3 regions of the Kitasatospora sp. NPDC127116 genome follow, and region 2 is predicted to be linked to each of the others. Evidence: riboswitches for the same ligand, from Rfam matches in the RefSeq annotation. Region 2 holds a riboswitch; each other region holds the start of a gene.
What was found. A riboswitch is a leader RNA that binds a small molecule or an ion and turns the genes downstream of it on or off. The one in region 2 is predicted to bind cobalamin.
Positions count from the first base shown of each region.

Region 1: it holds a riboswitch for cobalamin, as region 2 does, so the genes downstream of both, ACFVHV_RS26695 (peptidase) here and ACFVHV_RS27360 (cobalamin biosynthesis protein) in region 2, are expected to answer to the same signal.
Region 3: it holds a riboswitch for cobalamin, as region 2 does, so the genes downstream of both, ACFVHV_RS13065 (HoxN/HupN/NixA family nickel/cobalt transporter) here and ACFVHV_RS27360 (cobalamin biosynthesis protein) in region 2, are expected to answer to the same signal.

Region 1 covers NZ_JBHXTL010000073.1:27,912-32,613, forward strand. Annotated here, with positions in the region: gene ACFVHV_RS26685 (hypothetical protein) at 1-988, shown strand, start outside; gene ACFVHV_RS26690 (flagellar hook-length control protein FliK) at 1,174-1,653, opposite strand; gene ACFVHV_RS26695 (peptidase) at 1,683-2,759, opposite strand; cobalamin riboswitch at 2,856-2,977, opposite strand; gene ACFVHV_RS26700 (rhodanese-like domain-containing protein) at 3,166-4,554, opposite strand.
Region 2 covers NZ_JBHXTL010000076.1:24,033-28,734, reverse strand. Annotated here, with positions in the region: gene ACFVHV_RS27370 (putative cobaltochelatase) at 1-512, opposite strand, end outside; gene ACFVHV_RS27365 (cobyric acid synthase) at 685-2,223, opposite strand; gene ACFVHV_RS27360 (cobalamin biosynthesis protein) at 2,220-3,212, opposite strand; cobalamin riboswitch at 3,320-3,452, opposite strand; gene ACFVHV_RS27355 (alpha/beta hydrolase) at 3,801-4,702, shown strand, end outside.
Region 3 covers NZ_JBHXTL010000025.1:18,924-23,625, forward strand. Annotated here, with positions in the region: gene ACFVHV_RS13060 (aminopeptidase P family protein) at 1-861, opposite strand, end outside; gene ACFVHV_RS13065 (HoxN/HupN/NixA family nickel/cobalt transporter) at 1,243-2,358, opposite strand; cobalamin riboswitch at 2,389-2,602, opposite strand; gene ACFVHV_RS13070 (metalloregulator ArsR/SmtB family transcription factor) at 2,685-3,068, shown strand; gene ACFVHV_RS13075 (hypothetical protein) at 3,127-4,702, shown strand, end outside.

The DNA of each region.
Region 1 (4,702 bases), on a different contig from region 2:
CGACCTCGCCGCCTACTGGCAGACCGCCGAACCCGGCTACTACGGCCCGTCCGCGAACTTCAACGGGACCGTCTTCGGCCTGCTCGCCCTCGGCGGCGCCAAGACCCGGAGCGGCGGACAACGCGTCCCGCAGTCCCTGCTGAACGCCTCGGTCGCGACCGTGCGCGCCAACCAGCACAACGACGGCGGCTGGAACTACAGCAAGGCCGCCGGCGACCCGACCGCGCTCGCCCAGGGCAGCGACATCGACATGACCGGTGCCGCCATGGCCTCCCTGTGTGTCGGCGGCGTCCCGGGCACCGACGCCGCGATCGTGGCCGCGAAGAACTTCCTCAAGGGCAAGCTCGCCTCCTCCGGCGCCTTCAACGCCATGTTCGGCGTCAACACCGACTCCAACGGCTGGGCCGTGTCCGGCCTCAACGCCTGCGGCATCAACCCCCAGGGCACCGACTTCACCAGCGGCACCGGCAAGACCCCGGTCGACTTCCTCGTCGCCCAGCAGTTCAAGCCCGGTGGCGGCTTCAAGTACCTGCCCACCGACACCTCCCCGTCCCCGTACGCCTCCGTCGACGGCCTGCGCGCCGTCGCCGGCGCCGGGTTCACCGCCACCCCGCCGGCGCCGACCACCGCGGGCGAACCCGCCTGGGCCGCCACCACCGGCTTCACCGCGGGTACGGCCGCCCGGCTCGCACTGGTCGTCGACGACGGCACCAGCAACCTCAAGGTCTGCGCCGTCACCCTCACCCCCACCGGCACCACCACGACCCTCGGCGACGTCCTCGACGCGGCGGCCACCGCCACTCCGAGCGGCTGCGTCACCTCCGTCACCCCGTCCACCGGCGGCGGCACCGTCACCGCGCTCAACGGCACCGCGAACAGCGGCTCCTCCACCTGGAAGGTCGGCCTGGACGGCGCCACCGCCACCGCCGCCACCCGGGCCGCCACCGTCCACCTCGGCGACACCGTCTCGCTGAGCTACGGCAGCTGATCCACCGACAGGGCGAAGCCGCGGCGGCAGTCCCGCGGCGGCCGTGCGTGCTCGGCTGCGGCGGTCGGCAGCGTACTGCTGCACGACCACCTCGTCCGGCGCCGGCGGGCACCTCACGCCCGACCCCTGTGCCCCGGCCTCCCTCGTCGGGGAGGCCGGGGCGTCGACGTGTACGGGCAGGCGGGTCAGGGAGCGGTGATGCCGGGTTGGGCGCCGGCACCGAAGGACCAGCCCTCGACGTCGCCGGGGGCCGGGTTGTAGCTGCCCGCGCCGAGGCCGCTGTACGACCAGGGGCCGCCGTGCTGGGCGTGCCAGTACGACCAGTAGGCGCTGCCGGTGGGGTTGGTGCAGGTTGTCGGCAGGCTGTTGACGGTGCAGACGAAACCCGGGAAGCGCGGGTGGAAGGCGTAGCTGAATCCGGCGCCGGTCAGCGCGGCCAGGCCGCTGGCCGGGTCGCCGAGCGCACAGCCGGTCTGGATGCCGCCGCCGACAGCGGTGAAGTCGACCACGACCGTGACGCCGGTGGTCCCGCCGCAAGCGGCGGCCCGAGCCTGCGGGGCCTGGACGGCGGAGACGCCGAGCAGACCGGCGGTGAGGGCGGCGGCCGCGGCGATCGAGCCGAGCGTACGGCGGACCGGGCGCGCCGGAGTGAGGGTGTCGCTCATCGGTGAACTCCTCCTGGTTTCGGGCGTGTTCAGTACGCGGCCGGGGCCGGGCAGGCCAGGGTGGGCGCGTCCGGGCGGGCCCCGGCGGCGGAGAGCGTGGCGAGCGGGGTGCCGGCGAGGCCGAGGACGGCCTGCGCGGTGGCCCGGGCGCCGTTGCCCGCGTTGAAGCCGGAGGCGTCGTAGGCGACCGCACCGCGCACGGCAGGGTCGGCCGAGCAGCCCTGCTGGAACTTCACCAGCCGGCTCCAGCCCTTGAGGCCGGCGCCGAAGCGCCCGCCGGCCAGCAGCGCCTGGGTGGCGAGGCCGGTGGTGTTGGCGTTGGACGTGGTCGCCCCGGCGGCCGCGAACCCGCCGTCGGCGTTCTGGTGCGCGGCCAGCCAGCCGAGGCCCCCGTTCGCCTTTGCGGTGCGGCCGGTGGCGGCGAGGGCCTGGACGGCGAGCGCGGTGGCGTCCGGGTCGCCGGTGCAGGTCGCCTGGCCGAAGGAGACGGGGAAGCCGCCGTCCGCGCACTGGCTGTTGGCGAGGTAGTCCACGGCCGCCGCCGGGGCGTCACCGGGCGTGCGGTGCAGGGCGATCAGGGCCAGCGACTGGCCGAAGGCGTTGCTGTAGTCGCCCCACTGCGAGCGGTCCGAGAAGCGGCCCTCGGCGGTCTGGAGCGAGCGCAGCCGGGCCGGCAGATCGACGCCACCGAAGGACGCCGCGTTCCCGCCGCGCACCTCGACGGCGAGCAGCAGCTTGGCCGTCGCGCCCGCGTAGGCCTCGGTGGTGCCGTCGCCGAGGTAGCCGCCGATGACCTCGGGCTTCGCCAGCCAGGCGGTGGCCTTCGCGGCGGCCTCGTCGGAGCTGTGCGAGGCCGCGAAGGCCAGCACGGCGTCGATGGTCAGGCCCTGGTCGGGGTAGGCGGTGCCGTTGAACACGGACTCGAAGTGGTCACCGTCGACGAGCTGCCGGGCCAGCCAACCGCCGGCGGCGGCGTCGGGACGGACCGTCGGCGACGAGGTCGCGGCGGCGGGAGCGGCATGGGCGGTGGCCGCCGCCGGGAACAGGGTGGCGAGGGCGAGGGCGGGTATCGCGAGCGGGCCGAGGGAGCGGCGAACGGCGGGCATGGGCTGCCTTTCCGGGCCCGCGCGCAGGGGCCCGGAAGGCGTCGGCGAGCGCCGAGGGGCCAGCGGGCTCCGGCCCGCAGACCACGACGGGAGGAGGGGTGACACACCTCCGCCGACGGGTACTCGGGCTCGCCGCCGACGCGGGGTCGGCGGCCTACCGTTGCGGGTCAGCGCCGGATTCGAACCGGACTTCCCCCATCGGCGGAGTCACAACATGACGGCCCATCATGGCGATGCCCCGAACAGCGGGTCAAGAGACCCCGGGCCCGAATCCCCGTTGAACAGTGGCCTCGTCATCACCGAGCCGAGGCCGACGAGGCCGACGAGGCCGGCCAGGCCGACGACCTGATCACCACCGACGACGGGGCCGTCCGGTTCGCAGTGAGGCTCGCCCTTGGTCCAGGCCTCATGACGCTTGAGCGGGGCGGGTGAGGGCGTGCCAGCCGCTGTAGCCCCCGAGGAGGTCGGAGACCTCGGCGAGACCGTGGTGGCGCAGCAGGCTGGCGGCGATGGAGGAGCGGTGGCCGCTGGCGCAGTGGACGACGAGGGGGCGGTCGGTGGGGATCTCGTCGAGGCGGCCCGGGAGTTCGGTCAGGGGGATGTGCACGGATCCTTCGATGGAGCCGGTTTCGCGCTCACCGCAGGTGCGCACGTCCAGGACGGTGGGGGGCTGCGCGTCGGTGAGGGCGGTACGGAGCTGGTCGGCGGTGAGGCGGCCGGCGGGGGCGACCTCGTCGGCGAGGGCGGGCAGGGCGTTGCCGGGGTTGCGCAGGTAACCGGCGATGCGGTCGAAGCCGATGCGGGCGAGGCGGGTGACGACCTCGCCCTCGCGGTCCTGCGGGGCGATGATCGCGATGCTGCTGTCGGGGGTGAGGACGGTGCCGGCCTGTTCGGCGAAGCGGCCGTCGACGGGGACGTTGATGGCGCCGCGGATGTGTCCCGCGCCGAAGTCCTGGGGGCTGCGGGCGTCGAGGACGACGGCGCCCGCGTTACGGGCCTCCTTGAAGCCCTCGGGGCACAGCGGGCGGGCTGCGTTCGCGGGATCGAGCAGCGGGCGGTCCTTCCGGTTGAGGGCGGCGTCGTGGCCGAAGTAGGCGGGGGCGGTGGACTGGCCGGCGGTGACGATGCGGACGAAGGTGTCCTGGTCCATGGGCCGGCAGGCGTAGTTGGTCAGTCGCTGCGCCCCGATGGTGGACTGGCGGTCGGCGGAGAGGTTCTTGCCGCAGGCCGAGCCGGCACCGTGGGCGGGGAAGACGAGGGTCTCGTCGGGCAGAGCGAGCAGCTTGCGGTGGACGCTGTCGTAGAGCATCGCGCCGAGTTCGGCGGCGGTGACGCCGGCCGAGGCGAGCAGGTCGGGGCGGCCGACATCGCCGATGAACAGCGCGTCGCCGGTGAGCACACCGTACGGGACGGTGTCGTCGGGCTGCTCGAAGACCAGGATGCTGATCGACTCGGGTGTGTGGCCGGGGGTTTCGAGGACCTGGACGGTGACGTCGCCGAGTTCGATCCGCTCACCGTCGGTGAGCTTGCGGATGGGGTACTCGGTCTCGGCGCGGTGACCGTAGCCGATCCAGGCGCCGGTGCGGGCGGCGAGTTCGAGGTGGCCGGCCAGGAAGTCGGCGTGGAAGTGGGTGTTGATGACGCCGACGACGGTCAGGCCACGCGCCATGGCGTCGGCGAGGTACTCGTCGACGTCCCGGCGGGGGTCGACGATCACGGCCCGGCCGGTGCGTTCGTCGGCGATCAGGTAGGAGGCCTGGGAGAGGCAGTCGAGGTAGTACTGGCTGAAGATCATGGGGTTGTCTCCTCCGGGTCGGGCCTCGGCCTTCTCCTGGTCGGCGAAGCCGGATTCCTGGGCGCCACAGCGCCATCGTGATACCCCCCTCGGTATATTTGCGAGCATACGGCTTCGGGAGCCGATACGGGCGGGGGTATGTCCGAAC
Region 2 (4,702 bases):
TGGCGCACCGACACGCCCTCGCGCTCGACGTAGGAGCGGCCCATCGCGGCGGCGTCCAGCAGCAGGTCCACCACGTGGTCCTGGAGCAGGTTCACCTCGTCGATGTAGAGCACGCCGCGGTGCGCCCTCGCGAGCAGCCCGGGCTCGTACGCCTTGACACCCTCGGCCAGCGCCCGCTCCAGGTCGAGCGAGCCGACGATCCGGTCCTCGGCCACGCCGACCGGCAACTCGACCAGCTGGGCCGGCCGTTCGGAAGCGGGCGGGGAGACGTGCGGCCCGTCCGGGCACTGCGGGTCGGGCGCGGCCGGGTCGCAGGCGAAGCGGCAGCCGTCCACGGTGGCGATGGACGGCAGCAGGCCGGCCAGCGCGCGCACCATGGTCGACTTCGCGGTGCCCTTCTCACCGCGCACCAGCACGCCGCCCACGGCCGGGGAGACCGCGTTCAGCAGCAGCCCGAGCCGCAGGTCGGCCATGCCGACGATCGCGGTGAACGGATAGCGGACGTCACTCATGCCGTACCCCACTCCTGTCGTGCCCGGTTCCGCGGCACCGTCCGGTCCTGTGATCCTGCCCGGTTCCGTGATCCTGCCCGGCTTCGTGATCCTGCCCGGCTTCGTGATCCTGCCTGGTCCCGTGATCCTGCCCGGCTCTGCTGCCGTAGCCGGCACTGCCGCCGTACCCGGCTCATGCGTCACTCCCAGGGGCCCCGGGCGGGACGAACGGCAGCGATCCGGCCGCCGGCACCCCGCCCTCGATCAGCTTCCACAGCGCGTCGGTGTCGGCGTGCTCCTCGATCAGGTCGCCCAGCCGGTCCAGCCGGGCCTCGCGCGCCGCGGCGAAGGAGGTGTCCGGGGCCGGGACGAACGCCCGGCCCGACAACGCGGCGACCTCGCGCAGGAGTTCGCGGCGGAACCCGTCGTTCTCCAGCGCGCCGTGCCAGGTCGTGCCCCAGACCGGGCCCACCCGGCAGCCGTCCAGACTCCGCCCCCGGCCGTCGGAGACGAACGTGTCCCCGCCCTCGACGGTGACCACCCCGTGGTGGATCTCGTAGCCCTCCACCCGCTGCCCGAACGCCTCGCCGACCGGCCGCGCCAGCACCTTCTCGGCGCCGAACCGCACCTGCGTCGGCAGCAGGCCGAGGCCCTCGACGGCCCCCGCCTTCGACTCGACCTCGTCCACGATCGAGCGCGCCAGCATCTGGTAGCCGCCGCAGACCCCGAGGACCGGCAGCCCGGCCGCCGCCCGCGCCCGCAGCGCCGGCTCCAGGCCGCGCTCGCGCAGCCAGGCGAGGTCGGCGACGGTGGCCCGGGTCCCGGGCAGCACCACCAGGTCGGCGTCGGCCAGCTCCTCCGGGCGGGTCGCCCAGCGCACCAGCACGCCCGGCTCCTGCGCGAGCGCGTCCATGTCGGTGAAGTTGGACAGCCGCGGGAAGCGCACCACGGCCACCCGCAGCACGTCCGCGCCGTACGGCCCGGGCCCGTCCGCCCGGTCCACCACCGTCGACAGGTCCAGCGAGTCCTCGGCGTCCAGCCAGAGCCCGGGCAGCATCGGCAGCGTGCCCAGCACCGGACGGCCGGTCAGCCCGTGCAGCATCTCCAGCCCGGGCGCGAGCAGCCGCGCGTCACCGCGGAACTTGTTGACGAACCAGCCGGCCACGTGCCGCTGGTCCTCCGCCGACAGCAGCGCCAGCGTCCCGTACATCGCCGCGAAGACCCCGCCGCGGTCGATGTCCCCGACCACCACCACCGGCAGGGCGGCGGCCGTCGCCAGGCCCATGTTGGCGATGTCGCGGTCGCGCAGGTTGATCTCGGCGGGCGAGCCCGCGCCCTCGCAGACCACCACGTCGTAGCGGCCGCGCAGGTCCGCCAGGCACTCCAGGGCACGCTCCAGCAGGACGGGCTTGCGCTCGCGGTAGTCCAGCGCGCCCACCTCCGCCACCGGCCTGCCGAGCAGCACCACCTGGCTGCGGCCGTCCGCGCCCGGCTTGAGCAGCACCGGGTTCATCGCCGCCTCCGGCTCCACCCGGGCGGCCTGCGCCTGCATCGCCTGGGCGCGGCCGATCTCGGCGCCGTCGGCGGTGACGAAGGAATTGAGCGACATGTTCTGCGCCTTGAACGGCGCGACCCGCACGCCCTGGCGGACGAGCCAACGGCAGATCCCGGCCGTCACCACGCTCTTGCCCGCGTCCGAGGTCGTCCCCGCGACCAGCAGCGCCTTGCTCATGCCCGTCCCCTCTTCCTCAGCAGCATCCGCAGCAGGACGTGCCCCGCGACCGTCGTACCCAGCGCCAGTGCGCCCACCCGCCGGGAGAGCGCACAGGCGCGCTCGATGTCGTCCACCGTCACCGGCCGCAGCTCCGCACCCAGCACGGGCCGGTGCTCCACCCGCTCGCCGTACCGCAGCGCCCCGCCCAGCCGTACGCCCACCGCGCCGGCGAACGCCGCCTCGGCCTGGCCCGCGTTCGGGCTCGGGTGCGCGGAGCCGTCGCGCCGCCAGACCCGCCAGGCCGTACGGGGCTCGGGCGCGGCGGCCACCGTCAGCAGCGCCGTCAGCCGGGCGCCCGGCCAGCCCGCCAGGTCGTCCAGCCGGGCCGAGGCCCAGCCGAACCGGGCGTGGCGCGGTGAGCGGTGACCCACCATCGCGTCCAGGGTGTTCACGGCGCGGAAGGCCAGCAGGCCGGGCGTGCCGGCCAGGGCGCCCCAGGTCAGCGCGTTCACCACGGCGTCGGCGGTGTTCTCGGCCACCGACTCGACCACCGCCCGGGCGATCTGCTGCCCGTCCAGCGCGCTCGGGTCCCGCCCGCACAGGTGCGGCAGCCGCTCCCGGGCGGCCGCGAGGTCGCCCGCGGCCAGCGAGCGGCCGATGGTGCGCGCCTCCCGGGTCAGCGAGGTGCCGCCGAGCACCGTCCAGGTCGCGGCCGCCGCCAGCACCGCCCGGCCCAGCGGACGCCGGCCCACCGTACGGTCCAGGGCGAGCGCGCCCGCCGCGACCGCGCCCACGCACAGCGCCGTGTACCCGGCCCCCGCGCCGCGGTCGTCGCGCCACAGCCGACGCTCCAGCCGGGTCGCGGCGCTGCCGAAGACGGCCACCGGATGGCCCCGGCGGGGGTCGGCGAAGCGGGCGTCGGCGACATGGCCCGCGACGGCGCCGAGCGCGAACGCGGCGGCGCGGGCCAGCGGGCGCGGCGAGGAGGAGGGCCCGAGCGGGGTCATCGGGGGCACGGCGGAAGGCAGCTCGGAGTCCGGTGGGGCGGGGCAGCCTGCATCGCGTGCGTGTCCTCACTCAGGGTCCGCGCCCTGGATCGACGTGACGGGGGCGAGAGTCTCCTGGCTTCCGGGTCGAACGCACCCCCGGAGCCTTCCAGCGGCCGTCGACGGCCGCCGTGGCGATGTTCCGAGCGTGCTCCCCGGTGACAGTGGCGGGACCGCGCCGGAATTCCACCGGCTTCCTCTCCATGCCTCCGTTTGGCCCCAGGATCCCATCACGGGCCCGAACCGGGAGTCAACCGAGGTCACGGAGGGGTTGGTCACACGCGGACGCCGCCGACGCGCCGGGGGATCGCCGGCGCGGGGCCGCCCTCCACCGGGAACACCACGTCCCCTCCCACCGGGGCACCGCCGGCTCCGCCGCCCCGCCCTCACCACCGACACCCCTGCCGCCCGCTCCCGGCACCTCCTCGGCGCCGCCGGGCCGCCGCCCGGGTGACCCGGACGGCCCAGCCCGGTGGCCGGGCGGACGGAGCGCCGGTGAACTGGTGCCCGAACACCGTCCGGTCCGTGAGCAACAGAGCGGGGAGCGAAATGCGTTGGGGAACCGCCGCCGTCGTGGCGGCCGCCGCGGTCGGGGCCGCCGTGCTGGTGATCGGCCGTCGGGCCTCCGAGCGGACGGTCCGTCCGGTGGCCGCCGTCCCGAAGTCCGGGCCGGTCCTGGTCCGCGGCCTCGCCCCCGGCCGCGTCACCTTCACCCGCGGCCCCGAGAGCCTGCGCCCCGGCCGCTGGGCGGTCGAGTGGGCGGACGGCGGGCACGCGGTCGTCGAGGAGGTCCTGCACAGCGACGAGCGGGGCGTCACCCGCCGGCTGCTCCGCGCCGACCGGGGCACGCTCACCCCCGGCACCGAGGTCCGCTTCACCCCCCGGGTCCACCTCGGCGACCCCACCGAGGCACTCGGTCTCCCCTTCACCGACACCACCGCCGACGGCGAGCTCGGCGCCCTTCCCGCCTGGCGGCTCGACGGCAAGCGCGGCACCTGGGTGATCCTGGTGCACGGCCCCGAGGCCGACCGCCAGCAGACCCTCCCGGTGCTCCCCGTCCTCGACCGGCTCGGCCTGCCCGCCCTCGCCGTCACCTACCGCGGCGACCAGGGCGCCCCCGCCTCCCCGGACGGGCTCAGCCACTTCGGCGAGACCGAGTGGCGCGACATCGAGGCGGCGGTACGGCTGGCGCTCGACAGCGGCGCGGGCAAGGTGATCCTCTACGGCTGGTCGGTCGGCGCGACCACGGCCCTCCAGACCGCGGCCCGCACCGCGTGGCCGCACGCCGTCAGCGGCCTCATCCTCGACTCGCCGGTGCTCGACCTCCCGGTCTCCGCCCGCCGGGACGCCGCCCGGGCCGGGTTCCAGGGCGTCGCCGCCGAGCTCGGGGCCCTGGCCGCGGAGGGCCGCACCGGCGTCGACCTCGCCGACTTCGCCCGCATCGCCGACGG
Region 3 (4,702 bases), on a different contig from region 2:
GGCCGCCTCCAGGACCTGCCGGGCGGCCCGGTCGGGCACGCACTGCTCCACGCCCGGCCCGAGCGCCTCCCGCCCGGCCCGCTGGGCCCGGAAGACCAGCCGGTGCAGCTCCACCTGCCAGGGCGCGGGGGCCGCGCCGATCACGAAGGTGCGGGCGGTGGAGACGCCGTAGCCGCGGTACTGGGCGCCCATCACCACGGTCAGGAAGTCGCCCTCCTCCACCCGGCGGTCGGTGGGCTGGTGGGCGGCCTGGCCGGAGTGGCTGCCGGTGCCGACCGAGACCGGGAAGGCGGCCCGGTCGGCGCCGTGGTCGATCATCCGGCGCTCCAGCTCCATCGCCAGGTGCCGCTCGGTGCGGCCGACCAGGATCGACTCCAGCAGCTCGCCCAGCGCCTGGTCGGCGATCTCGGCGGCGATCCGCAGGTCGGCGATCTCGTGCTCGTCCTTGACCACCCGCAGCCGCTCGACCGTCTGGGCGAGGTCCACCAGCCGGGCCCCCTCGGTCAGGCCCCCCACCGCCCGGTGCCGGGTGACGGTCAGGTCGTGCTCCTCCACCGCCAGTCCCGACACCCCGGACCGCGCGGCGACGGCCGCGACGGCCAGCGCGGAGTCCGACCCGGCCGCCACCGGCAGCCGGGTGACGTCCGGGGCGATCAGGTGCTCCCCGGAGTCGTCCGGCGGCAGATCGTCCGGCAGCGCGAGCAGCGCCCGCTCCCTGGTCAGCAGCAGGCTCGCCCCGCAGGGCGCGCAGCCCGTCAGGTACCGCACGTTCGCCGCGCGGGTGATCAGCGCCGCATCGGCCCCGGCCGCACTGCAGTGCTCCCTCACCCGCTCCCGCCGCCCCGCGTACGCATCCGCCATGCGTCGAGCCTACGAACCCCCGGCCCGAAGCGCCCGCCGAGCACCCCCGGCAGAACCCCCAATACCCCTTGCGCGCCCCCCTGCGCGACCGCGGCACCGTCCCCCTCGGGCCCTCACCCCGCCCCCCACGCAGCGTGCCGCCGAGGGGGCCCCGCACCCCCGGCGGCCCCTCGGACCCCTACCGGTCGCTACGCTCCGTCACGGATATGTCACTTCCGGTCGTGTGCGAGTGCGACCCGGTCGCCGGCCGGCACGTCGACTTCCGTGAGGAGCGCCGGCCCGGGGCGCACCAGGCCCCCCGGAACGCGCACGGCGCCTCCCCACCGCGGGGAGGCGCCGTTCCGGCGTGCGCGGGCAGGCCGCCGCTCGCGGCCGGGTGGCTCAGGAGCCCTCGGGCGTCCAGCGCTTCTCGACCCCGGCGAGCTTCCAGTACCCGATCGCGATCGCCCAGACGACCACGAACAGCCCGGCGATGGCGTAGCCGACGTTGTCCAGTGAGATGTCGGCGATGAAGCCGGTGACCGGGTCGGTCAGATCGAGCTTCTCGTGCAGCACCCCGACCAGCTCGATGGTGCCGATGACGAAGGCCACCGCGATCGACAGACCGGTGATGGTCAGGTTGTAGTACACCTTCCGCACCGGGTTGGCGAAGGCCCACTGGTACGCGAAGTTCATGAACGTCCCGTCCAGGGTGTCGAACAGGCTCATCCCGGCCGCGAACAGCAGCGGCAGGCAGACGATCGCGTACCAGGGCAGCCCGGAGGCGGCGCCCGAGCCGGCCATCACCATCAGGGTGACCTCGGTCGCGGTGTCGAAGCCCAGCCCCAGCACCATGCCCACCGGGAACATCTGCCCGGGCCGGGTGATCGAACGGGTCGCCCGGTTCAGCACCCGGGCCATGAAGCCGCGCGAGTCGAGGTGGGCCTCCAGCTCCTTCTCGTCGAACTTCCCGGCCCGCATCGATCGGAACACCCTGAGGATGCCGAGCAGCGCCGCCAGGTTGAGCGCGCCGATCAGGTAGAGGAACACGCCGGAGGTGGTCGTCCCGATCACGCCGAGCCACTTGTGGGTGGCCGACTCGTCGTCCATCAGGGTGTTCGCCAGCTGCGCGCCGCCCGCCACCAGGGCGGCCATCAGCACCACCATCGAGGAGTGCCCGAGGGCGAACCAGAAGCCCACCGAGACCGGCCGCTTGCCGTCCGCCATCAGCTTTCTGGTGGTGTTGTCGATCACCGCGATGTGGTCGGCGTCGAAGGCGTGCCGCATCCCGAGGGTGTACGCGGTGATACCCAGGCCCACCCCGAAGACCTGGGTACCGACCGCGTACTTCTCGGGTGCGACCAGGAAGATCAGCGTGCCGAAGGCCACCACGTGCATGGCCACGATCACCGCCATCAGCCCGGCGGTACGGACGGTGTCCTCGCGCCGCCACTGGAAGCTGGGCAGCGCGGAGGGGGCCGGTTCGGCCCCGGCGGCAACGGTTTCGGGCAGGGTCATCTGCGGATCACGCTCCAGCACCTCGTGGAAAACCTCGTGAGATGCCGTGGCCGGTCTCCTGGCTGACGGGACACCCGCACCCGCCTTCCCAAGCGCACGAGGCGCCCAGTGGCTCCATGGGTACGGACGACGTTCCTCCGCGGACGGAGGAACGACCCGATCACAGTGGCGAGGGCCGCTCCGGGCTGGGACCCCTGAGGGTCCGTCACCGGTCTTCCCGAGCACCACGGCGGGGAACACCGTAGGGGTCACGCCCCGACCCGTGCAAGGTTGCGCACCTGCGCAGGTGTCCAGGATCACAGACCGCCGCCTGCGAGAATGTCCGCATGCATCTCGTACCGGCCGACCGCGCGGGCCACCGCACCATCGACGGGCACCGGGTCTGCGAGGCCATCGCCGCGATCGGCGACCCGGCCCACGTCCGGTCCTGGGCCGAGCGGTTCTCCCTGCTCGCCGACCCCGGCCGGCTCGCCCTGCTGCTCGCCCTCCACCGGGCCGGGCCGCTCGCCGTCACCGACCTCGCGGTCGCCACCGGCATGCGCGACCCCGCCGTCTCCCAGGCCCTGCGGCTGCTCCGCACGGCCGGCGTGGTCACCGGCGACCGGGACGGACGCGTGGTGCGCTACCAGCTCGTGGACGAGGCCATGCGCCCCCTCCTCGACGAGTGCGCCGCCGGTGAACACCACGAGCCCACCGCGGCCACGGGCTGACCCACTGGCCCGGCCCCGGAACCGCGCCGCGGCCGGAGCGGATGAGTACGATCATGACGTGCCGTCCCGCCCCCACGCCTGGCCCGCCGACCGGTGGAACACCCGACCGGTCAGGGCCCGCGTGCTGGCGGTCGCCCGCACCCTCACCTCGGCCACCCGGGTCCTGGACGTCCTGACCCTGCTGAACCCGGACGGCATCGACCGGTACTTCACCGTCAACCCCGGCTCCGCCTTCGCCGACCGCGCCCTGGACGAGTACCTGCACGGCCTGCCCGGCTTCACCGTGCTGGACTGGGAGGACGCCGTCAGCCGCCGCTTCGACCTGGCCGTCGCCTGCGCCGTCCACTCCTCCATGCACCGGCTGGACGCCCGCCTCGTCGTCCTCCCGCACGGCGTCGGCTACAACCGGCTGGTCACCGAGTCCACCGGCGACACGGTCACCGCCGCCGGTCTGTCCCGCAACGAACTCACCCACCGCGGACGGGTGTTCGTGGACGTCCTCGGCCTCTCCCACCCCGAGCAGCTGGACCGGCTGCGGGTCTCCTGCCCCGAGGCGCTGGACGTCGCCCGGGTGGTCGGCGACCCCTGCTTCGACCGGATGCTCGGCAGCCGGCGCTCCCGCGACGGCTACCGCGCCGCACTCGGCGCCACCGGCGGCCGACGGCTCGTCGTCGTCAGCTCCACCTGGAGCGAGCACTCCTTGTTCGGCCGCCGCCCGGACCTCCCCCGGCGGCTGGTCCGCCGGCTCCCCGCCGACGAGTACACGGTCGCCGTCGTCCTGCACCCCAACGTGTGGAGCCGCCACGACCCCGAGGCGCTGCTCGACGACGCCCGCCGGATGGGCCTGCGCCTGATCCCGCCCCACCAGGGCTGGCAGGCCGCGCTCGTCGCCGCCGACTGCGTGATCGGCGACCACGGCTCGGTCACCGTCTACGGCGCCGCCCTGAACCACCGCACCCTGCTCGTCGCCACCGGCGCCGCCGAACTCGACCCCCGCTCCCCCGGCTACGCCTTCGGCCAGGCAGCGCCCGTCCTCGACCCGGACGGGGACCTCGCCGCCCAGGTCGAACAGGCCCTCGCCCGGGACCCGGCCGACCTGAGCGCGATCACCGACCGCTCGCTCGCCCACCGCGGCGAATCCGCCCGGCTGCTGCGCCCGCTGCTGCACTCCTTCCTGGCCGGGCTGGACGAGCCCGGGGACGAACCGGCCCTGCCGCCCTACCCCAGGCCGGCCCCGTGCCCCGGCACCGTCGACCGGCCCACCGCCTACGACGTCGAGGGCCGGAGCGAGGGCACCGAGGTCAGCCTGCGGCGCTACCCCTTCGACCCGCACGACCACGCCCCGCGCGGCTTCCACGCCCTCACCGACGAGCACCCGGGCGACGCCCTGCGCTACACCGCCGAGGTCCTGGCCCGCACCGAGGTGCACGCCGAACGCCCCGCCGCCCGCTGGCTCGCCGACTCCGCCGCCGAACTCCCCGGCCTCGCCGTCGCGGTGGCCGCCCTCGGCCCGGCCCGCCACCTGCTCCGACTGCGCGCCGGCCTGCTGCTGGAGGCCCGCGCCGAACCGGACTGGACCTGCCCCGACCCCGCCGTCGACCCGCTGCTGCTCGGCTCCGCCGTGGCCTGCTGGC